One region of the Streptosporangium sp. NPDC002721 genome, then DNA from elsewhere that is predicted to be linked to it. Evidence: riboswitches for the same ligand, from Rfam matches in the RefSeq annotation. Region 1 holds a riboswitch; each other region holds the start of a gene.
The links. Region 1 has a riboswitch for cyclic di-AMP ahead of ACFYWM_RS03415 (CHAP domain-containing protein). Riboswitches for the same ligand answer to the same signal wherever they lie in the genome.

Region 1 (5,514 bases):
GACTCCCGTGTCCTGATGGGCGAACCTCGACAGGTGGGAGCGCAGTGACGGCGCCGCCTCGGCCGTCCACCACTCGTCGGGGACGTCCACCGTCTCCACGGCGACGCCCCGGGCCGAGAGCAGGACCCGCAGGGAGGTGACCGCGGTGGACGGCAGGCTGAGCACCCGCTGCTCGGCGGCCAGGCCGCGCAGGGTCATCTCGGCGGGGGTCCCGCCGTCGTAGACGGTGATCCCCGGCTGCTCCCCGACCCGGACGAGGTCGTCGGGGTCCTCGCGGCGGTGCGGGAAGTAGGCCACCGGACCGGCCGAGCCGAGCCCGGCCAGCCAGGTGAAGTAGCGGTCGCGGTGGATCAGGCCGTTGCGGACCAGCGAGGTGCCGAGGACGACGGTGCGCTCCTCGGGACGGGGCCCGCGCAGCGGCTGGGACCGCAGCCAGGCGAAGTCGTGGGTGACCAGCTCGGCTCCCACGGCGCGTACGGCCTTCGCCAGGTCGGGGGGCACGGGCAGCGCGGTGAAGATCGACAGTCGTCCCGAGCGGGCGGCGGCGCGCAGCCTGAGCCCGGCCGCCGCGCCGAGGACGGTCCTCAGCCTTCCGGCCTTCGCCCTCGCCCTCAGCAGGGGCGTTCCCACCCTGCCGGTGAGCAGTTCCAGGAGCCTGATGGTGGCGAGCCCGTCGTCGACGATCACGATCCGGCCGGGGAGCGCGGTGAGCCAGCGGAACTGGACCTTGCCGGAGAAGGCGTCGCCCACCACCCAGGTCTCGCCCCGGCGCGGCCTGGGCATGTCCTGCCGGGCCGCGGTGAGCTCCAGCCCGCTCGGCAGGGTGAGACGGCCCAGCTCGCGGCCCGTCACGGCCAGCGGGCGGAGTTTCGCCCTGGGCACGAGGTGGCTGTGGGCGCCGAGCAGCCCTGCATGATGTGCCTCCACCGCGCAGAGCATCTGCAGCGGGGACTCCACCCAGGCAACGGCCGAACCCTGATCCCGCGCGTGGTCTCGGCCGTCCTCCACGCCGGGCGATGACCCGTTCACGACTGCCACAACCTAACCCGGTGTCCTTAAGCGCCCGGGAACTGCGGGTGAACAGCCGACCACGCGCGTCTGTTGATGATCGCCAGGACTTTGCCCGCGGGCGCGGCGAAGGCTCGGGGAAAGCGTGTTCCTTTACTCGGCGCCTTTACCTTCGCGGGGTCACGGAACCCCTCGGGACCTCCGCGCGGGCACGTCTCTTTACCTTCCGGGCGCCGAGGCCCGCCCGCGACCCTCCACAACCGCTCTGAGCTGCGCAAACCCCCTCAGGCGCGGGGCCGGTGCCACCGGACCCGGCGCGCCGCCCCCGGGCCGTTCATGGGGGAACCTCTACCATCGGAATACTTTTTACCATCGAATATCTGTTCGAAATTTGACCGGGTACACCACCCCTACCCGAGGGCCTCGCTCGCGCGTCATAGCACCCCCCGGCAGGCGGCTCGCGGGCGGGTCCGGGAAACCCGGATCGCCGTCGGGGCAGGGGATCCCGGCATCGGCGCGACGTCCGCCCGTCCGCCGTGGAGAGGTACGGCCAAGGTCGTCGCGGCCCACCCCGACGGCCGGACGGCACCCCGCAACACCGGCCCGATTCAGACGTATTCCCAAGTCAAGGCAATATGTCCTACTTGTAATCGTCTGCCCTCCTGACGTACCTTCGTCCTGTTCATGGCAATTGTCTAGGTCTATCCAGGTCTATGCATTGCCGTCACATTGCCCGACTGTGTCCCACCTGGTGGAGCCCCTCCACCGAAGGTGAGCACGGCCGCCGAATCCGCGAGGTCTGCGGAACCGGGGAACCACGTTCCTGGGGTGAATCAGCGCACCTGTGCGCCGTAGGGCACTTCCCAGCCCGAACCCGTCAGCTAACCCGGTAGGCGGAATGGAAGCGAAGCAAGGAGTCGAACCCCCGTATGACCAAGCATCGCCTCATCTCCACCCCCCGCGCCGCCTGCGCCATCATGGGCGCGTGCGTCGCCCTGGCGACCGGCGCCACCGGTACCGCCCTGGCGGCCGACGGTCACGGCGTCGTGAACGCCCCGCCCGTCGACACCAAGGCCCAGGACGCCAAGGCCGCGAAGACCCCGCTGCAGATCGTGGCCGAGAGGCTTCCCAAGGTCTCCGCCGCGAAGGTCCTGGACATCGCCTCCAAGCAGATCGGCATCCGCGAGAACTCCGCGGGCGGCGGGACCAAGTTCCACTCCTGGTACATGTCGAGCCCGCGCGCCAAGGAGACCCTCGCCCGCGACGGCGGCAACACCGTGTACGACTACGCCAACGCCCCCTGGTGCGCGATGTTCGTCTCCTGGGTCGGCGAGATGGCCGGCATCCGCCCCACCATGGGCTGGGACGCCTACACCGTGGCCCACGCCAAGTGGTTCAAGGACAACGGCCACTGGGGCACCATCCCGACCCCCGGCGCGGTCGCCTACTTCGACTGGGCCGGTGGCAAGAGCATCGACGGCATCGACCACGTCGGCTTCGTGAAGAAGGACAACGGGGACGGCACGATCACCACGATCGAGGGCAACACCGGCAACGGCGACGTCGAGCAGCGCGTCCGGCCCGTCTCCCAGATCGTCGGCTACGGCTACCCCGTCTACTCCAACTGACCGCGCCCGGCCCGCTTCACCGGCCGCATCCGGCCTGATCCAGCCGACCGCACCCGCCGCCGCCCGCGCCCGCCGTTCCCCCACGGCGCGGGCGTCCCGGCCCCCTCCGGTGGTCGGCGGCCAGGTCCACACGCTCCCGGGGGCGTCGCTCGAACGAGCGGCGCCCCCGGGAGCGTTTCGGCGTCCTGACACCTCCTTGACAGCCTCACGCCGACGCCTCCCGAGGGCGCTCCCCGGCGAACTCCCCTCCTCGCGCGGACACGAAATGCCCCGACTGTATGCCCGTGAGATGGGAGCGCTCCCAATAACCACTATGAGGCATTTGTGCAGGTTTCATACCGATAGTCCTGCCTAAAACGGCCGGATGTAACGGTTGAGTTTCGGCATATTGACGTCCTGGTTGCCCATCGTCCACTCTTCGTGGGAGCGCTCCCAAAGCACATTGAGGAACGACCTCGTCGCGAGGACCGGTTTGTCGGGGACCGGTCCGCGATGTCGCCTCCCAATGATTCGGGCGACCACCTGAGAGGGGTCCGGAATGTTGAACAACAAGCGGCACGGCAAGCTCGCCGCCGTCGCGGCCATGGCGGCCACCGCCCTGGCCATCACGTCGTGCAGTTCCAGCGAGCCCGCCGCGCCCGCCGCGGGCGGCAGCTCCGCCGCCGCGGCCGAGCCGGTGACCATCACCGTGCACACCTTCGGCGGCGGCGAGAACTTCGGCTACGACAAGGCCGTGGAGACGTGGAACGCGGCGCACCCGAACATCCAGGTCAAGTACCAGAACCTGACCGACCGTTTCGAGGACGTCTACCTCCCGCAGCTGCTCCAGCGCCTGCAGGCCAACAGCGGCGCGGCCGACATCATCGCCCTGGACGAGGGCGCGATGGGCCTCATGAAGGCCCGTCCCCAGTTCTTCACCGACCTGGCCGAGCACGGGCTGGACAGCCGCAAGGCCGACTTCCCCGCGGCCAAGTGGGACAACGGCATCAACGCCGACGGCAAGCTCTTCGCGCTGGGCACCGACATCGGCGGCATGACCATGTGCTACCGCAAGGACCTGTTCGAGAAGGCGGGCCTGCCCACCGACCGCGAGGAGGTCGGCAAGCTCTGGCCGGACTGGGCCGCCTTCAAGGCGATTGGCGAGAAGTTCAAGGCCGCCAACCCCGGCAAGACCGACCCCAAGTTCATCGACGGTCCCAACACGCTCTACAACGTGATCCTGTCGCAGGAGGCGCCCAAGAACGGCAACGTCTCCTACTTCGACCAGAAGAACCAGCTCGTCATCGAGACCAACCCGGCCATCAAGACCTCCTTCGACACGGTGAAGAGCTTCAGCGAGGCGGGCCTGACCGCCAAGCTCGCCTCGTTCACCCCGCCGTGGAACGCCGCGATCAAGAAGGGCGCCTTCGCGACCATGGGCTGCCCGGCCTGGATGCTCGGCGTGGTCTCCGGCGCGGCCGGTGACGCCAACAAGGGCAAGTGGGACGTCGCGGCCGTGCCCGGCGGCGCCGGCAACTGGGGCGGCTCCTACCTGGCCATCCCCAAGCAGAGCAAGCACCCCAAGGAGGCCGCCGAGGTCCTGAACTACCTCACCGGCAAGGAGGGCCACGTGATGGCCTTCCAGGAGGCCGCGGCCTTCCCGAGCTCCCTCACCGCGCAGCAGGACCCGGCGGTCGCCGAGCTGAAGAACCCGTTCTTCAACGACGCGCCGACCGGCCAGATCTTCGGCGCCTCGGTCAAGGACCTGCTGCCCGTCTTCCTCGGCGAGAAGCACGCCCAGGTCAAGACCTCGGTGGAGAAGGTGCTCGAGGGCATGGACCAGGGCTCGGTCCCCTACGACCAGGCCTGGACCAAGTTCATCGAGGCCGGCGTCAAGGCAGCGGGCTGATCCCCGTACCGACCCGCAACGGCCCGGCTGCGGTGACCCCGCGGCCGGGCCGGTCGCCTGCCCCCGCTGAAAGGTTCAGACCGAATGACACTGCACGTCGACTCCCCGGCCGCCCCGCCGCGACCCGGCCCCCGCCGGTCACCGGGGCGCCGCGGACCGGGCCGGGGCGGTGGGTGGGCCCGGTTCGACCTCCGGGCGACCCCCTACTTCCTCGTATCCCCTTATTTCCTGCTTTTCGCCATCTTCGGGATCTTCCCGCTCGGCTACACCCTCTGGGTCTCGTTGCACGAGTGGGAGCTCGCCGGGGACAAGACCCTCGTCGGCCTTGACAACTACATCGAGCTGATCACCGACGAGGCCTTCTGGAACGCGGTGATCAACACCCTCGGCATGTTCGTCATGTCGACGGTCCCGCAGCTCGTCCTGGCCCTCCTGCTGGCCAACGCCCTCAACAAGCGCATCCGGGGACGGCTCTTCTTCCGCCTCGGCGTGCTGCTGCCGCTGATCACCTCCGTCGTCGCCGTCGCGGTGGTCTTCACCCAGCTGTACGGCCGCGACTACGGCCTGATCAACTGGTTCCTGAGCTTCTTCGGGGTCGACGCGATCAACTGGCAGAACGAGAAGTGGTCCTCGTGGATCGCGATCTCCACGATGATCGACTGGCGCTGGACCGGCTACAACGCGATCATCCTGCTCGCCGCCATGCAGACCATCCCCAAGGACCTCTACGAGGCCGCCGCCATCGACGGCGCCACGCCCAGGCGGCAGTTCTGGCAGATCACCATCCCGATGCTGCGCCCGACGATCATCTTCGTCGTGTTCATCTCCACCATCGGCGGCCTGACGCTGTTCACCGAACCGGTCATGTTCGACGGCAACCCGACGATGAGCGGCGGCGCCACCGGCCAGTACCAGACCGTGGCGATGTTCATCGTCAAGGAGGCGTTCCGCGACTTCGACTTCGGCTACGCCGCGGCCGCCTCGTGGCTG
Region 2 (5,514 bases), on a different contig from region 1:
GCTGAGGCATGGTCGCCGGAGAGCACGGGGAAGAGATCAATTTTTGCCGGGAAATGCGGGCGGGCCGGGATCCCCGGGGGATCGGCTTCGGAGCGCCCGGTGAGACGGCGGTTCCGGCGAAACCTTGTTCTGCCAGGACTTCGATCGTCGCAGCCAGGGGGTGCTTGCCGGCTCGTGCCTGGGCTCGATCATGACATAGCCGCAAAGGCACTGACATATCATGAGTACTTCACGTAGCGCCTGCTATGTCAATACTGGACGCACGCTATGAAGAGTGGAACTTGACGACCTTTGAACAAGGCGTTTACCGTTCCTGGCGGACGGTATTCATTTCCGGCGTCTCGCACCCGGTTTCCAGAGTGGGGGGAGTGACTCTTGATGGCATATCCAGAAGTGGATTCACGCCATGGCGACAGCCCCCTGGGCATGAGCGAAATCGGTCTCAGTGACGACGACCTCGTGCTGCTGGCTGAGCTCGCCAAGGGTGTCACGGTCGATCGGGTAGGGCGTCGCCTCGACATCAGTGGCCGGACGGTCAGGCGCAGGCTGAGAGGCATCTGCGACCGCATCGGCGTGGCCACGGCGATCGAGGCCGTGGCCTGGGCGGCTCGCCGTCGCCTGATCTGACGCGTCGCCGCGTGTCCGGCAGGTCGGGCCGGACACGCGTGCGAGCCGACGGCCCGGACAGGCCACACTCGTCCGAACCGACAGGCTGGACAGGCCACACGCGTGCGAGCCGGCGGCCCGGACGGGTCACCCCCGCCCGAACCGACAGGCCGGACAGGCCACTCCCACCCGGTCGGCGGCCCGGACGGGTCACCCCCGCCCGAGTCGACAGGCCTGACAGGCCACCCCGTCCGAGTCGACAGGCCTGACAGGCCCCCGCCCGAGCCGACAGTCTGGGAAGGCCGCCCGCCCGGTCGGAAACCGTTTCGAGCCACACCGCTCCGGCCGGGAGCCGGCGGCTCAGGCGGCGATGCGGACGCCTCCGGCGAAGGGCCGGTTGTCGATCGTGGTGATGTGGATGACGTCACCGGTCCGGGGCGCGTGGACCATCAGGCCCGCGCCGATGTAGATCCCGACGTGGTGCAGGTCGCTGTAGAAGAAGACCAGGTCGCCGGGGCGCAGCTCGTTCCTGGAGACGTGGGTGCCCGCCGTCCACTGGTCGCCGGTGTAGTGCGGCAGGCTGATGCCGACCTTCTGGTAGGCCCACATGACCAGGCCGGAGCAGTCGAAGGAGTTGGGCCCCTCGGCACCCCAGACGTACGGCTTCAGCTGCTGGGTGAGCGCCCAGCGGGCGGCCTCCGCGCCCTTGCCGCTGCCCACGATGGGCACGTCCGTCTTCACCCGGGCGCCCCGGTTGCTGACGGCCCTGGTGCGGACCTCGCTGAACAGGTCGCTCTCGACCCGGTCGACCAGCCGCTCGATCCTGGTCCGGTTGCCGTCGATCTCCGCGAGGAGCTTCTTGACCTCCGCCGTCCTGGCCTTGGCGCCGGCCTGGGCCCGCTCGGCGGCCGCGATCGCCCGGCTCACCTGGGCGAGCTCCTCGCTCTGCTGCTGCTGGAGCGCGTAGTTGGTGGTGGCCTGGTCGAGAAAGGCGTCGGGATCGGTGGCCTGCGTGAAGGCGAGCCCGGAGTTCAGGCCGCCCGACATGTAGGTGCTCTGCGCCAGGAGGGTGGCCTTGGTGCGACGGGACGCCAGCTCGGACTCGCTCGACGCGAGGATCTTCTTGGCGCTCTCCGCGGCCCGCTGGGCCTGCCTGAGCTTGACCCGCTCGCCGTTGTAGCGCTCCGCGAGCGTGCCGATCTCCTGGTGCAGTTTCTCGGCCTGCTTGGCCAGCTGCTGGAGGCTGGGCTCGGGGTCCGCGGTGGCGGACACCAGCGGGGTGCCGAGGGTCAGGGTGGCGAATGCCAGGCCGACGACCGCCATGCGACGGCGCAGCCCTCGCGGCGCGCGTTCTCGACCGCGGGTGTCGTGACCCGCCCGCTCTCCTCCGAGGTCGCGCGTGCGCTTCACCAATGGGCTCCTCTCTCGGCCGCCTACCGGGTTAGCTGACGGGTTCGGGCCGGAGGCAGCCCTACCGGGTGCGCCGGTGGCACTCGGATTCACCCCGGAGGACGTGGTGGGTCCCCGGTTCCCCACGCGGGAGGATTCGGCGGGTCAGGCTTTTCACATCTCTGACATCGAGCACGGAGATTAGTGCACCTGTGGTTCATGCTCAACCAGAACTGCGAATTCAGTAGAGGTTTCGCAACCGAGGTGTCACGAAAAGATCACACCGCAATATGATCAACATGGCCATTACGCAGGCTTTGCCTTCCAAGTGACGGGTGGGACGAGGGGTCTTCCCAGGTCCGGGACCGTGCCAAAGGTGAGTTGAGGCACACGGGAGGTGTCGCGTACCGAGAGTGGTAAAGCGATCGCCAACGGTCATGAGCGGCCCGCGGGTCGCGAGTTAAGGATGAGCCGTAATCAAAGACCGGTGAGGACGTACGCTGAACGGTCATGGAGCAGCTTGCTGAGCATTCTCCCGTGCCGGTCGTCAGCGCCCCCGGCGGCGGGGAGCGGCGTGCCGGATCCACGGAGGCGGAGCGGGGCGCGCCCGAGGCCGGGACGGGCCCCGAGGTCCCCGAGATCCCCGAGATCACGGTCCGCCGCGCACGCACCCCGGACGTCCGCGCCGTCAGACGGCTCGTCGACACCTACGGCGGTGCCGGCCCGCGCCTGCTGGCGAAGGCCACCGTGACCCTGTACGAGGACGTCCAGGAGTTCTGGGTCGCCACCGACGCGGAGGGGACGGTGATCGGCTGCGGGGCCCTGCACGTCCTCTGGGAGGATCTGGCCGAGATCCGCACCGTCGCCGTCGACCCGACCCGCAGGGGGCTGGGAATCGGCCACCGGATCGTCTCCGCGCTCATCCGCACGGCCGCCGAGCTCGGCCTGCGCCGGGTCTTCTGCCTGACCTTCGAGGTCGACTTCTTCGCCCGGCATGGATTCCGGGAAATCCAGGGCACACCCGTCGCCCCGGAGGTCTACGCGGAACTTCTCGCCTCCTACGACGAGGGTGTGGCGGAGTTCCTCGATCTGGAACACGTCAAGCCCAACACCTTGGGAAACACCCGGATGCTGCTGCATCTGACACGTGAGCCCGACTCTGATGACTTTAGAGCTGACTGATCGGAAAGGTGACTGTTGATACCTATATCGATACCTTGTGCAGCAGCATGCATGTGCGTCTGACATTTGCCACATGCGCAGTCTAAGTGAGGTGACGCGGTGAGCACCGGACAGCCGCCGTATCGACAGGATGATCCCGACCGCGATCGCACACCGTCGGGGCAGCCGGATTACGGACAGCACAACGTGGGTCGAGCCCCTGGCGAACTCGACCCCGACGTGACAGTTGTGGGATATCGATCGGAGGCCTCACAGCCGAACACCGGCCCAGGGCAGAGCCAGCCCGGTTACGGCCAGCAGGGCTACGGGCAGCAGCAGTACGGCCAGCAGGGGTACGGTCAGCAGCCCGACTACGGGCAGCAGGGGTACGGGCAGCAGCAGGGGTACGGGCAGCAGAGCGGTGGGACGGGGGCGTACGGGCAGCAGCCCGGCTACGGCCAGCAGTCCTCCCACGACCAGGGTTACGGCCAGCAGGGCGGGACCGGCGCGTACGGGCAGCAGGGTGGCACGGGGGCGTACGGGCAGCAGCCCGGATACGGCCAGCAGCCCACCCACGACCAGGGTTACGGCCAGCAGCCGGGCTATGGCCAGCAGCCCGGCTACGGGCAGCAGCAGCCCCAGCCCGGTTACGGCCAGCAGCCCGACTACGGCCAGCAGCAGTACGGCAAGCAGCCCGACTACGGGCAGCAGCAGTACGGCCAGCAGGGTTACGGCCAGCAGCCCGACTACGGGCAGCAGGGCTACGGCCAGCAGCAGCCCGCGTACGGGCAGCAGGGCTACGGTCAGCCGTACGGCGGTCCTCCCGGGGCCCCGGCCCCGCTCGCCGAGTGGTGGCAGCGCCTGGTGGCGAGGATCGTCGACGGGGTCATCCTGGCGATCCCGCTGTTCATCGTCAACGCGGTGATCACCGCCATTGTCGTGACGCCCGTCGACTTCAACCTGGAGACGGGCGCCATCTCGGGAGGGGGCTTCTTCCTCGCGAGCCTGCTCACCTCGCTGATCACCGCGGCCATCTACGTGGCCTACGAGTTCTTCATGCTCAGCCGCGGCGGGCAGACGGTCGGCAAGATGGTCATGGGCATCAAGGTCGTGCCGGTCGGCGGCGTCCTGCCGCCCGGCGGGCTCAGCTCCGACACGGCGCTCAAGCGCGCGGGCGTGCTCTGGGGGCCCTACGGCCTGACCTGGATCCCGCTCGCGGGCTTCGTCGCCTACGTCTTCTATCTCGTGAACGTCCTGTGGCAGCTGTGGGACAAGCCGCTGAAGCAGGCCCTGCACGACAAGGTCGCCTCGACGGTCGTCGTCAAGATCAAGTAGTTCCCTGAATAACGGGGCCGGCGGTTGAACCGCCGGCCCCGTTTTCACGTACGGGTGAGAAAACGAGGGGTCTTAGGGGCCACGTATGGGTCTCGGGGTCCGGGGGCCGCGGAAGCGCGAAACCATTTGCCGCATCCTGAGCAACGCGGGGGAACTTATGACCGAGTCTCGCCCCGCCCACCGGAATATTCGCGTACGGTGCCCACAACGGGCTCACCGGTGCCCGCGGGTCTCCTATGAGGCGTCAATGCCGCATCCACCGCCGTCGGGGGTTCGCGCACTACTCACCGAATGGTCGGCCCGGCGCGCCTCCGGCATCCTCGGCGATCTCGTGCCGGATTCTCTTCTTCGCCTTGCGCCGCGCGTTCAGGACAGCCGGTGAAGGCCTTCTTACGGACCCGGATCGGAGGCGCGTGGTGTTGGCGGGGTTGTCCGAGGAGTCCATCGCGTTTGGTGGTTATACGGTCTACGACTATGTACTCCGTGCCAGAGCGGGTCGTACTCTTGGCGAGAAAGTGTTGAAGATCCGTCTTGTTCCATACGCTTGCGTCACATCGGCTCACACCGGGGTGATGAAGCGAGCGGCTCTCCGTCCGGGTGTTCCGCCGACGGCGGGTATTCCCGTGTTGAACCCGCTCGCGCCGATCTCCGGTTCCATGGCAAGGTGCTCTTCGTCCCGCCCGGCCGGCCCCTTCATCAGGGGTTTCGGCGCAGGGAGCTCGACGGCGCGGCGGCCGCGAACCCGCCTGGCATTGGTATTACCGAGACGGTGATGATCACCTGATCGCCCCGTTGGTTTTTCCTCGCGGCTTTACGGCCGCAACCGGTAAGGCGGCTGGAGAGAAGCATTAGGCTGGAGAGAGACGGACATGGTCGCCCCTGCTGACGCACGTCGCCGGCCGGTGGCGCTATGGTCATCTGTGGGCGGTTCCAGACCGATCGGGCGTGCCTGCGCGGCCCGGGAGTCGCCACCACATTTCCATGGTCCCCAGAAAGCCACCCACGGTGCGGAGCGAGGACGAA
Region 3 (5,514 bases), on a different contig from region 1:
GCTGCTCCGCGTCCCGGAGCCCGGTCCGTCCGAGGCTCCCCCGGCCCCCCGGGCGCCGGAACCGGAGCCTGAGCCGGTGCCGGAGCCGCTGCCCAGGCGGACGAGGGGCGCCACGGAGATCCCGGCGGCCGGAACGGGCTCTCCGGAGACGCCGGAGTGGCTTCCCAGGGCGAACGGGGACCCCGCCGACGTCAACCTGCTCATCCGGCTCAGGAACGCATTGGAGGCGATGACTTGAGCGACTTGAGCGACTTGAGCCCGGTCACATGCCGATAAGGCTGCGGACGCTGAAGCTGATCGGAAGGAGGATGCCGGTGGAACTGCGCGAGGAGATACGGCGCGAGATGGCGGCGCTGCGAGAGCGCATACCCGACGTGAACGGGAGCATCGCGTGCAGCGTCGACGGCCTGACGATAGCGAGCGACGTGGAGAGGGACAGCGAGCAGACCGGCGCGCTCTCCTCCGCGGTGCTGGCCCTCAGCCGCCGGATGACGAGCATGGCCGGCAAGGGCACCTTCGAGGAGACGCTGATCTCCGGCACCAACGGCTACGCGGCGTTCTACGCCGCCGGACCCAAGATCGTCCTCACGGTCCTGGCGCGCCCGGGAACCAACCTCGGGCTGCTCCGGCTGGAGGGCCGCAAGACGGCGGCCAGGGTGGCCGCCGTCAGCTCACGCATATCGATACCCCAGTGATCGGAGACAGCAATGGGCAACATGGACATCTCGCTCAAGGAGATGATGACGATCGACGGTGCCATCGGCTCGGTCGTCGTCGACTACAACAGCGGGATGGCGCTCGGCGCGCTCGGCGGGTCCAAGGACCTCGACCTCCAGGTGGCCGCCGCGGGTAACACCGAGGTCGTCAAGGCCAAGCTGAGGACCATGGAGTCGCTCGGCCTCAAGGACGGCATCGAGGACATCCTCATCACGCTCGGTACGCAGTACCACATCATCCGCCCGATCTCGGGCCGGAGCGGCAAAGGCCTGTTCCTCTACCTGGCCCTCGACCGGAGCCGGGCCAACCTCGCGCTCGCGCGGCACGTCCTGCGCGGCATCGAGGAGAAGCTCGAGGTCTGATCTTCCGGTGCGGCCCGTGCCCCGGGAGGCACGGACCGCACCGGAGCCCGTCCTCCTCCCGGTGAGGTCATCGCCCGGAGTCCGCGGAGGTGGTGAGCTCGTCGATCGCGTCGACGAAGGAGGGCCAGAGCTCGGCGGGCAGGTCGTGGCCCATGCCGGGGAAGGTGATCAGCCGGGCACCGGGGATCGCGTCGGCGGTGGCGATCCCGGCGGGCAGGGGAACCAGCGGGTCGTCCTCCCCGTGCAGCACGAGAGCCGGAACCGCGAGCTCCTTGAGCAGGGGCGCGCGGTCGCCGGAGGCCATGATCGCGGTCACCTGCCTGGCCGTGCCCGCCGGGTCGTACGACCGGTCGTAGCCCAGCCCGGCGATCTCGGCGTTCCACTCCCGGTCGAACGGGTAGCCCGGCGAGCCGACGGCCGCGCAGTTGTCGAGGGCCCGCCGGATCGCGCTCTCGCGGTCGGGCGTGAAGGCGGGCAGGAGCACGTCCGGGTCGGTCAGCAGGGCCGCCCGCGGGCTCGGGGTGGACATGATCGAGGTGAGGCTGCGCACCCGGTGCGGGTGGCGGATCGCGAGCGACTGCGCGATCATCCCGCCCATCGAGAGGCCGACCACGTGGGCCGTGTCCCAGCCGAGCGCGTCGAGCAGCCCGGCGGCGTCGTCGGCCATGTCGTCCAGCAGGTAGGGGACCTCCCCGCTCCCGTCCGGGGCGGGCGTCCCCGCCTCGCCCAGGTGGGTGCTCTCGCCGCTGTCGCGGTTGTCGAAACGCACCACGTGGTGCCCGCGGTCCGCGAGCAGGGCGCAGAACCTCTCGTCCCACTGGATCAGCTGGCAGCCGAGGCCGGTGATCAGCAGGAGGGGGCGTGCCCCCGGGGAGCCGAAGGTGTCGTAGGCGATCTCGATGCCGTTCGCCGGGGCCCGCAGGGTCATGGCACTCCTACCGTCCGCTACCGTCCGCGCTGGTTCCGCGGGACAGAATGTCATTCGGGGGAAGGCGCGGCACCGGCGGGGTGGGAGTTCCCGCAGGACAGGAACTCCGGCGAGACGGGAGCCTGACGGGACGGGGACTCCGTCAGGAGGCGGGAGCCCGGCGGGACGGAGGCTCCCGCGAGGGGTTCTCGCGGGACCGGACCCGGCTCAGTTCTTTCCCGCGCCGATCTCGGCGGCGCGGACACCGGCGGCGACCACGTCGGCCGGGACGCGCATGGAGGCGGCCTCGACCATGACCTTGGGCTTGCCGGCCCACGGCCGCACCGCGGCGCTCACCGGCTGGGTCCTCACGCCTATCCCCAGTTCCAGGGCCTTGGCGAAGACGACCGTCGGGGGCTTGGCCGGGGTGGTGTCCCTGCGGCTCCAGGCACCGGTGGAGAACGCGACGGGGTGGTTCTTGATCCCCGCGCCCTCACCCCACTTGGTGACCACGTACTTGACGTCGATGTGACCCATACCGCCGTTACCGTCCACGCCGAGCGTGCCGGCGTTGAACGTTCCACCGGTCAGGTCGGCGAAGGTCTTGGCATCGATGTCGATCATGATGCCCTGGTTCGAGGGCGAGCCGGGACCGCGGTCGCCGACGAAGAACTTGGCCTTCTTGCCCTTGTAGATGAGGTAGCCCTCGGTGAACAGGGGCCAGCTCGGGCTGGCGATCATGCCCTTCTGCATCGGCTTGCCGCTGGCGGGAAGACCGGTGTCACCGGCCCGGCCGGAGGAGTCGTCCCAGAAGTAGGAGGCCGTGGTCCCGCCCTGGAGGAGGACGGACTCGGCGCTCGCCTTCGCCACGCCGACCTCGGGATCGGCGGTGGCGGCGAAACAGGTGGAGGCGGGCAGTGCCAGGGCGACACCGGCGGAGGCGAGGACGCTCGCGCCGACCAGGGTGGCGGCGGCGAGGCGGTTGCCGCGGGACTTGCTCCTGTGCCAGACGGACTTGCTCGGGCCGTTCTTGTGCATACCAAAGAAGGGGCGCATGGAGAAGAGGCTCTTTCGCGAGGGAACGGGGCGGCCAGGTGCGACACACCGAAGGGGTGCACTGGCGGGGACGCGCTCGTCGGAAAAGGGGGCGTAGCCGGAATCTCAGGCAATCGCTACGCGGAGCACGATCTGGAAGGTGCCGCGATCAGGTGCGGCGAAGGGTCGGGGGGACGGGGGATGGCGAGCTGTGTCGGGACGAAGGGGGAAAGTTCAGGTGGTCGGCGCGGACAAGGTGTGCACCGACGTGGTAACGCGGTGATCCATGAGGGGATCTCCTCTCCATCTCGTCTACCGGGTTAGCTGACGGGTTCGGGCGGTGGAGTTGCCCTACCGCCGCGTAGTTGCGGCGGATTCACCCCGAAAGAGTGGTTCCCCGGCCCCGGAGCCTCTGTGGGGCTCTCGGGATTCGACGTCGGCCGGCCGCTCCCTCTTGTGAAGGGCAGGTCGCCTACCGATAGCAATGGACACTACCTACCAAAACCGGACAAGGCAAAGCAAACACCATGAAAACCCCAGAAGATCTACCTACAAGCTTCAAGGAAGCCTCATCGATCGCCCTGCCAGGCCAACACCCGTCCTACCAGTACGAATGTCTCCCCCAGCCCGCGATCCGCCCCGGGGATCCTTGCCCGGAGCGCTCGAATCCGGGGCCCGTCCGGCGAATCCGTCCTCCGCGACTCCGTCTCGGAACACCACGGGTCCGTCTCGGAACACCACGGCTCCATCTCGGAACACCACGGGTCCGTCTCGGAACACCACGGGTCCGTCTCGGAACACCACAGCCCCGTCTCGGGACAGCCGCCCCACCGGAGGTCCGAACGGGGGAAACCCTCCGGGCCGATCAGTCCCACCAGAACGACCAGGCGTTCCTGCCCTTGATCTGCTCGGCGTAGTCGATGAGGTTCCCCGCCCCCTGGATGATGCTGTCGGGGCAGAACGTCCAGTGCTCCGCGGCGACGTGCAGGGCGTGCTCGGAGGTCGTCGGGGGCGCGGCGACGCTGAGGTCAAGGGTGTTGAAACCCATGCCGACCACCCGTACGCCGAACCTGTCCTCCCAGCTCCGCACGACGGCCGCGAGCGGGACCATCCACTCGTTGTGGTTCAGGGCGCCCTGCCAGCCCATGACGGCCAGGGCGTCGGCCCCGCGCTCGACCGCGACGAGCCCGAGCGGGGTCCTGCGCTCGGCCACCAGCCCGGCGTACCAGTCGGCGACCACGCCGGGGTCGGCGGCGAGCCTTCCCGCGGGGGCCGGGCCGGGACACTCGGGGCCGAAGGGGTCGAGGAGTTCGAGCTGGTCCACGCTGGCCTTCGCGATCCAGTCGGACCACACCTCGGCCATGAACGCGGCGGCGTGGTAGTTGTCGATCTGACCGGCCGTGTCCGGGGCGATCTGGCCGGCCGACCAGGGCTGGACGGAGTCCTCCAGCAGCACCGGCCACAGGCCCGACCGCTCGTGCTGGGCCCTCAGCCGGGCCCAGTACTCGCCGGAGACCGCCACCTCGCTGAGCCAGAACGCCGGACGGCGACGGACGGCGAGCTGAGCGTAACCGGGGTCGGGCCACACCACGTCTCCCGGCGGCAGCTCCAGCGAGAGCCTCCTGCCCCCGCCCGCGCCGGTCCCGTCACCGCCCTCGCTCCCGTCGGCCCCATCGGCGAACAGCTGGCCCAGAACTGGCGGAAGTCGCTCGCTCTCGCAATCGCCCATATCTACCGATCCGATCCTGACCACGGACCAATTTTGGCCTGTCAACCATCCCGAGGGACAGTTCTGCCCTGGTCCGGGCAAAAATTATCGGTAGAAGGGGGAACCGGGACCGGGCGGGTGCCTGTCCCCCGCCGTTCGTCGACAGGTTGTGCACTGCAGAACGTTGTGCTGCAAAGTGGCCGCGAGGCGGCGTACTCGCCTACCTTGACCAGGTATTCGATTGCCGGATTCACCCTGGGAGGTCGCGATGAGTGAGCCGGCTCCCGAACGCAACCAGTCGGCCTCGCTCCGGCGCGCCCTCTCCGTCCTCGCGCACGTACGCGACCACGCGGGCGCGGGCCACGGCCTGTCGCTCACCCGGCTCGCCGAGGCGCTCGGCCTGTCCAAGAGCACGGTGCTCCGGCTGGCCACCCCGCTCATCGAGGCCAGGCTCCTGGAGCGCGACCGCAGGAGCGGCGCCTACCGGCTGGGCAGCGGCGCCCTGCACCTCGGGCAGGCGTACCTGTCCACCCTCGACCTGCGGACGGTGGCCGCCGAGGAGTCGCACCGCCTGATGGCGGAGGCCAGGGAGACCGTCCACCTCGTGGTCTACGACCCGCCCGACGTCGTCTACATCGACAAGGTCGAGAACGAGACCAACGTGCGCATGGCCTCGCGCATCGGCAGCCGCAACCCCGTCTACCGCACCGCCGTGGGCAAGGCGATCCTCGCCTGGCAGCCGGAGGAGGCCGTCGAGGAGATCGTGGCCGCCGGGATGCCGCACG
Region 4 (5,514 bases), on a different contig from region 1:
GGTAATCGCGAAGTTTTCCTGGGATCAATACCAACTTGAATTTTGGGCGCATGAGATCTGTCAAGAACGGGTAACCGCCTCCTGTGTCCCCAGCTTCCCTCACGTCCCACCAGCCGCCCCGAAACCTGCGGGAGGCTCCGGGAGCCGCCGGGAGGCTCCCAGGGCGGCGCGAAGCGTCTCGGATCGCGGGACACTCGTGAACGCGTTCACAAGCGCCGATAGACTACGTGAGGTCCGTGCACCCCTCACCGTCTAGTAAGGATCCAGCCTGTGAACAAGCCCGTCGTACTGGTCGCTGAGGAACTTTCCGAGGCCGGTCTCGCGGTTCTGGGCGCGGACTTCGAAGTCCGCCACACCGACGGCGCCGACCGTGCCCAGTTCCTGCCCGCCCTCGCCGACGTGGACGCGCTCATCGTGCGCAGCGCCACGCAGGTCGACGCCGAGGCGATCGCCAACGCTCCCCGGCTCCGCGTCGTCGCCCGCGCCGGCGTCGGCCTGGACAACGTCGACGTGGAGGCCGCCACCAAGGCCGGTGTCATGGTCGTCAACGCGCCGACCTCCAACATCACCAGCGCCGCCGAGCACACCGTCGCCCTGATCCTCGCCTCCGCCCGCAACGTCGCCCAGGCGCACTCCGCGCTCAAGGGCGGCGAGTGGAAGCGCTCGAAGTACACCGGCGTGGAGCTCGACGAGAAGGTCGTCGCGATCCTCGGCCTCGGCAAGATCGGGCAGCTGGTCGCGCAGCGCCTCCAGCCGTTCGGCGTCGAGCTGATCGCCTACGACCCCTACCTGCAGCCGGCCCGCGCCGCGCAGATGGGCGTCCGGCTGGTCTCGCTGGAGGAGGCCCTGAGCGAGGCCGACTTCATCACCGTGCACCTGCCCAAGTCCAAGGAGACCATCGGCCTCATCGGTGAGCGGGAGCTCCACACGGTCAAGCCGAACGTCCGCCTCATCAACGTCGCCCGCGGCGGCATCATCGACGAGAACGCCCTCTATTCCGCGATCAAGGAGGGCCGCGTCGCCGGCGCCGGCATCGACGTGTTCCCGAAGGAGCCGGTCACCGACAGCCCGCTCTTCGAGCTCGACCAGGTCGTCGTCACCCCGCACCTGGGCGCCTCCACCCACGAGGCCCAGGAGAAGGCCGGCACCCAGGTCGCGCGCAGCGTGAAGCTCGCGCTCGCCGGGGAGTTCGTGCCGGACGCGGTCAACGTCCAGGGCGGCGCCGTCGCCGAGGACGTCAAGCCGGGCCTGCCGCTGGCCGAGAAGCTCGGCCGGGTGTTCACCGCCCTCGCGGGCGAGGTCGCCACCAAGCTCGACGTCGAGGTGCGCGGCGAGATCGCCTCCCACGACGTGCGCGTGCTGGAGCTGGCCGCGCTCAAGGGCGTCTTCACCGACGTCGTCGAGGACTCGGTCACCTACGTCAACGCCCCGCTGCTGGCCAAGGACCGCGGCGTGTCGGTCGAGCTGGTCACCAGCTCCGAGAGCCCCGACTGGCGCAACGTCGTGACGGTCCGCGGCGTCCTCGCCGACGGCCGCGCGGTCTCGGTCTCCGGCACCCTGTCCGGGCCGAGGCAGATCACGAAGATCGTCGAGGTCAACGGCTACCAGATGGAGATCGAGCCGACCGACCACCTGTCGTTCTTCACCTACACCGACCGGCCCGGCATCGTCGGCGTGGTCGGCCGCATCCTCGGCGACCACTCGATCAACATCGCCTCGATGCAGGTGGCCCGTGACGTCAAGGGCGGCAAGGCGCTCATCGCGCTCACCGTCGACACCGCCATCCCGGCCGAGGTGATCGACCAGATCGGCACGGAGATCGGCGCCGACAGCGGCCGCTCGGTCGACCTGGCCGACTAGCCGTCCCGCCGATGTGGCCGCCGTCCCGGAGACCGGGGCGGCGGCCACAGCTCGTCTCAGCATGTGAGAAGTGTGTACGCCGGGCGAGACGCTGTTCCCGTGGCCAGGTAGCCTGGAATGAAATGCGCCAGGTTCTCGTAATTCCTACCTGCCGCGGCGAGGCCTGACAGGGGCAGGCCGGCGACTCGCCGCGGTGTCGTGGCGCGTGCCGGCTCCAAGCTCCCGTCGCCGATCCGTGATCCGGACCCGCGACATCAGGCCTGGTCGGAGTCCCGACCGGAGTCTCGACCACCTTCCTTGCTGGCATGCGAACGAGACGAGATTCGCCATGTACGACATGTATCCCTGGAACCGTCCCGACGAGACCGAGGACGAGGCCACCGACGCGCTCCAGACCGCTCTGGACCGCAGGGACAACGGTGGTGCCCCCACCCGCTGAACCCGCTCTCGCCGCCGCCGGGATCTTCACGGCCTCCCGGCGGTGATCCGCCGGCGTGTCTCATCCGCTGGTCACCGTTTCGGTCGCGAGCTCGACCCGCTTGGCCAGCTGAACCCCCTGCGGGTCGGGGCGCACCGCGCCGGCGAAGGACTCGCGGCGCCAGGAGTCGAGTTTCTCCTCCTTGACCACGTCGCCGGTCCTCGGGGCGTGGACCATGTAACCGGGCTTCGTGATCATGCCGACGTGACCGAGGCCGCTGAAGAAGACCAGGTCACCGGGCTTGAGATCCTTCCAGGCGATCTTCTTGGAGAAAGCGGCGTACTGGTCGTCGGTGACGCGGGGGAGCTTGATCCCGGCGGCGCCGTAGGCGCGGAGCACCAGGCCGGAGCAGTCGAAGCCGCCGTGGCCGGTGCCGCCCCAGACATAGGGCGTTCCACGCTTGGACATGGCCCACTTCACGGCTTTCTGCCAGGCGGGCTTGACGGCCACGGCCTTCAGCGCCTCTTTCAGCGCGGGGGTGTGGAGGGCGGCGGGGCCGGGGGCCGGGGGAGGGGAGGCGGCCAGGGCGGCGGTCGAGGTCGCGAACATCGCGGCGCCGGCGACGGCTACGGAGGCGGAGATGGACAGGACACGGGGGAGAACTGTGCCGGACAGGATGATTCCTTCCATAAGGCCGGCCGGGTGAGCTGTCGGGCTCGGGCGTGGAGGCCGCCCTACGGCGCGAGAACGCGCTGATTCGCCCCAAGGAATCCACCTGACGACGGCCGGGAACGCGCTCCGGGGGAGGAGCGAGCCGCCCGGCGCCAGGTAGATCCCGTAAAGAGTGGGTCCCCGGCTCCGTACGGGCCCGGTAAGGGGATGGCCCGTACGGATTAGGCAGTGATGTGAATGGGAGGACCATAACGAAACCTCACGAAACGGTCAATACCAAGCAAAGAAGGACAAAACGATCAAAAGTCCTGATGGGCGAATGTGTCCGGAGGGTGAGACCGGTGTTCGATCACCGAGACGGACCGGTAGGGTGCCTGCATGGATTCGCGTAACATTCGCCTGGCGGTCATCCCCGGGGACGGAATCGGGGTCGAGGTCGTCACCGAGGGGCTGAAGGTCCTCGAAGCGGTCGGCACGAAGGTGGAGACCACCACCTACGACCTCGGTGCCAAGCGCTACCACGAGACCGGCGAGACCCTGCCCGACCAGGTCCTCGACGAGCTGCGCGGATACGACGCGATCCTGCTCGGCGCGGTCGGCGACCCCAGCGTGCCCCCGGGCGTCCTGGAGCGCGACCTGCTGCTCAAGCTCCGCTTCCGGCTCGACCACTACGTGAACCTCCGCCCGGTCAAGCTCTTCCCCGGCGTCGAGACGCCGCTGGGCAGGGCCCGCCCCGAGGACATCGACATGATCGTCGTCCGCGAGGGCACCGAGGGCCCGTACGCCGGGGCGGGTGGCGTCATGCGCCGGGGCACCCCGCACGAGATCGCCACCCAGGAGTCGCTGAACACCGCGTACGGCGTCGAGCGCGTGGTGCGCTACGCCTTCGACAAGGCGCAGGGCCGCTCCCGCAGGAAGCTGACGCTGGTCCACAAGACCAACGTGCTCACCTACGCCGGTGACCTCTGGGCCCGCACCTTCGAGCGGGTCGGCCTGGAGTATCCCGACGTCCGGACCGACTACTGCCACGTCGACGCGGCCTCGATGTTCTTCGTCAGCCAGCCCGAGCGCTTCGACGTGATCGTCACCGACAACCTCTTCGGCGACATCCTCACCGACATCGGCGCGGCGGTCGCCGGTGGCATCGGCCTGGCGGCGAGCGGCAACGTCAACCCCGACCGCACCGCGCCGAGCATGTTCGAGCCGGTGCACGGCAGCGCCCCCGACATCGCGGGCCAGGGCAAGGCCGACCCGACCGCCACGGTCCTGTCGGTCGCGATGCTCCTCGACCACCTGGGCCTGGCCGACGAGGCCGCCAGGGTCGAGCGGGCCGTCGCCGACGACCTGGCCGAGCGGCCGATCGGCCGGGCCGGCCGGAGCACCCGCGAGATCGGCGACGACATCACCGCCCGAGTAGCCGGCTGAGGAAGCCGCCCTCCTCGACCCCGACGCGCCTGGCGGCTCATCCGAGCCGCCAGGTGCGTTTTTGTTTCTCCAGCACTGCCGGTTTTCGGCATGGATGGAGTAGTTTCCCGTTACCCGGTCCGACGCAGAATGGACCCAAGGGTAAGCCAGACACCAAGAGAAGGATCCGTGCGATGACCACCGCTCAGAAGCTCAGCTTCGACGTGCAGCTCTCCGACCACGCTCGCACCGCGGAAGAGCGCGAGCAGGTACTGGCGAGCCCGGGGTTCGGTCAGGTCTTCACCGACCACATGATCTCGATCGACTACACCGAGGGCCAGGGCTGGCACGACGCCAAGCTGGTGCCGTACGGCCCGCTCAGCCTCGACCCCGCGACGTCGGTCTTCCACTACGCGCAGGAGCTTTTCGAGGGGCTCAAGGCCTACCGCCAGGAGAACGGCTCGATCGTGACCTTCCGGCCGGAGGCCAACGCCGCGCGCTTCAACACCTCCGCGGCGCGGATGGCCATGCCCGAGCTGCCCGAGGAGACGTTCGTCGAGTCGCTGGAGCTGCTCGTCCAGACCGACCGCGAGTGGGTCCCGACCACGCCGGGACACAGCCTCTACCTGCGCCCCTTCATGATCGCGACGCAGCCGGCGCTCGGCGTGAACTACCCGTCCAGGACCTACAAGTACATGGTCATCGCCTCTCCGGCGGCGGCCTACTTCGGCGGGGGCAAGGCCGTCACCGTCTGGCTCTCCACCGAGTACACCCGCGCGGCCCCCGGCGGGACCGGCTTCGCCAAGTGCGGCGGCAACTACGCGGCGGCCTTCGTGGCCCAGCGCCAGGCCGTCGAGCAGGGCTGCGACCAGGTGGTCTGGCTCGACGCGAGCGAGCACCGCTACGTCGAGGAGATGGGCGGGATGAACCTGTTCTTCGTCTACGGCGACCGCCTGCTGACCCCGGCGCTCACCGGAACGCTCCTGCCCGGCATCACCCGCGACTCGATCCTCTCCTTCGCCTCCGACCTCGGCCTGCACGCCGAGGAGGGGCGCCTGTCGGTCGAGGAGTGGCAGCGCGGCTGCGAGACGGGTGAGCTCACCGAGGTCTTCGCCTGCGGCACCGCCGCGGTGGTCACCCCGGTCGGCTCGGTCAAGGGC

Region 2: it holds a riboswitch for cyclic di-AMP, as region 1 does, so the genes downstream of both, ACFYWM_RS24895 (NlpC/P60 family protein) here and ACFYWM_RS03415 (CHAP domain-containing protein) in region 1, are expected to answer to the same signal.
Region 3: it holds a riboswitch for cyclic di-AMP, as region 1 does, so the genes downstream of both, ACFYWM_RS17940 (hypothetical protein) here and ACFYWM_RS03415 (CHAP domain-containing protein) in region 1, are expected to answer to the same signal.
Region 4: it holds a riboswitch for cyclic di-AMP, as region 1 does, so the genes downstream of both, ACFYWM_RS16130 (C40 family peptidase) here and ACFYWM_RS03415 (CHAP domain-containing protein) in region 1, are expected to answer to the same signal.

The regions. Positions count from the first base shown of each region.
Region 1 covers NZ_JBIAQI010000002.1:270,339-275,852, reverse strand. Annotated here, with positions in the region: gene ACFYWM_RS03420 (hypothetical protein) at 1-927, opposite strand, end outside; cyclic di-AMP (ydaO/yuaA leader) riboswitch at 1,781-1,919, shown strand; gene ACFYWM_RS03415 (CHAP domain-containing protein) at 1,938-2,636, shown strand; gene ACFYWM_RS03410 (ABC transporter substrate-binding protein) at 3,175-4,524, shown strand; gene ACFYWM_RS03405 (carbohydrate ABC transporter permease) at 4,609-5,514, shown strand, end outside.
Region 2 covers NZ_JBIAQI010000017.1:197,954-203,467, reverse strand. Annotated here, with positions in the region: gene ACFYWM_RS24900 (LuxR C-terminal-related transcriptional regulator) at 427-627, shown strand; gene ACFYWM_RS24895 (NlpC/P60 family protein) at 967-2,016, opposite strand; cyclic di-AMP (ydaO/yuaA leader) riboswitch at 2,022-2,168, opposite strand; gene ACFYWM_RS24890 (amino-acid N-acetyltransferase) at 2,635-3,177, shown strand; gene ACFYWM_RS24885 (RDD family protein) at 3,406-4,491, shown strand.
Region 3 covers NZ_JBIAQI010000011.1:237,462-242,975, forward strand. Annotated here, with positions in the region: gene ACFYWM_RS17920 (hypothetical protein) at 1-238, shown strand, start outside; gene ACFYWM_RS17925 (roadblock/LC7 domain-containing protein) at 309-695, shown strand; gene ACFYWM_RS17930 (hypothetical protein) at 708-1,079, shown strand; gene ACFYWM_RS17935 (alpha/beta fold hydrolase) at 1,147-2,007, opposite strand; gene ACFYWM_RS17940 (hypothetical protein) at 2,215-3,042, opposite strand; cyclic di-AMP (ydaO/yuaA leader) riboswitch at 3,316-3,467, opposite strand; gene ACFYWM_RS17945 (DUF4253 domain-containing protein) at 3,887-4,750, opposite strand; gene ACFYWM_RS17950 (IclR family transcriptional regulator) at 4,998-5,514, shown strand, end outside.
Region 4 covers NZ_JBIAQI010000010.1:156,597-162,110, reverse strand. Annotated here, with positions in the region: gene serA (phosphoglycerate dehydrogenase) at 271-1,860, shown strand; gene ACFYWM_RS16130 (C40 family peptidase) at 2,360-2,968, opposite strand; cyclic di-AMP (ydaO/yuaA leader) riboswitch at 2,956-3,173, opposite strand; gene ACFYWM_RS16125 (3-isopropylmalate dehydrogenase) at 3,329-4,375, shown strand; gene ACFYWM_RS16120 (branched-chain amino acid aminotransferase) at 4,549-5,514, shown strand, end outside.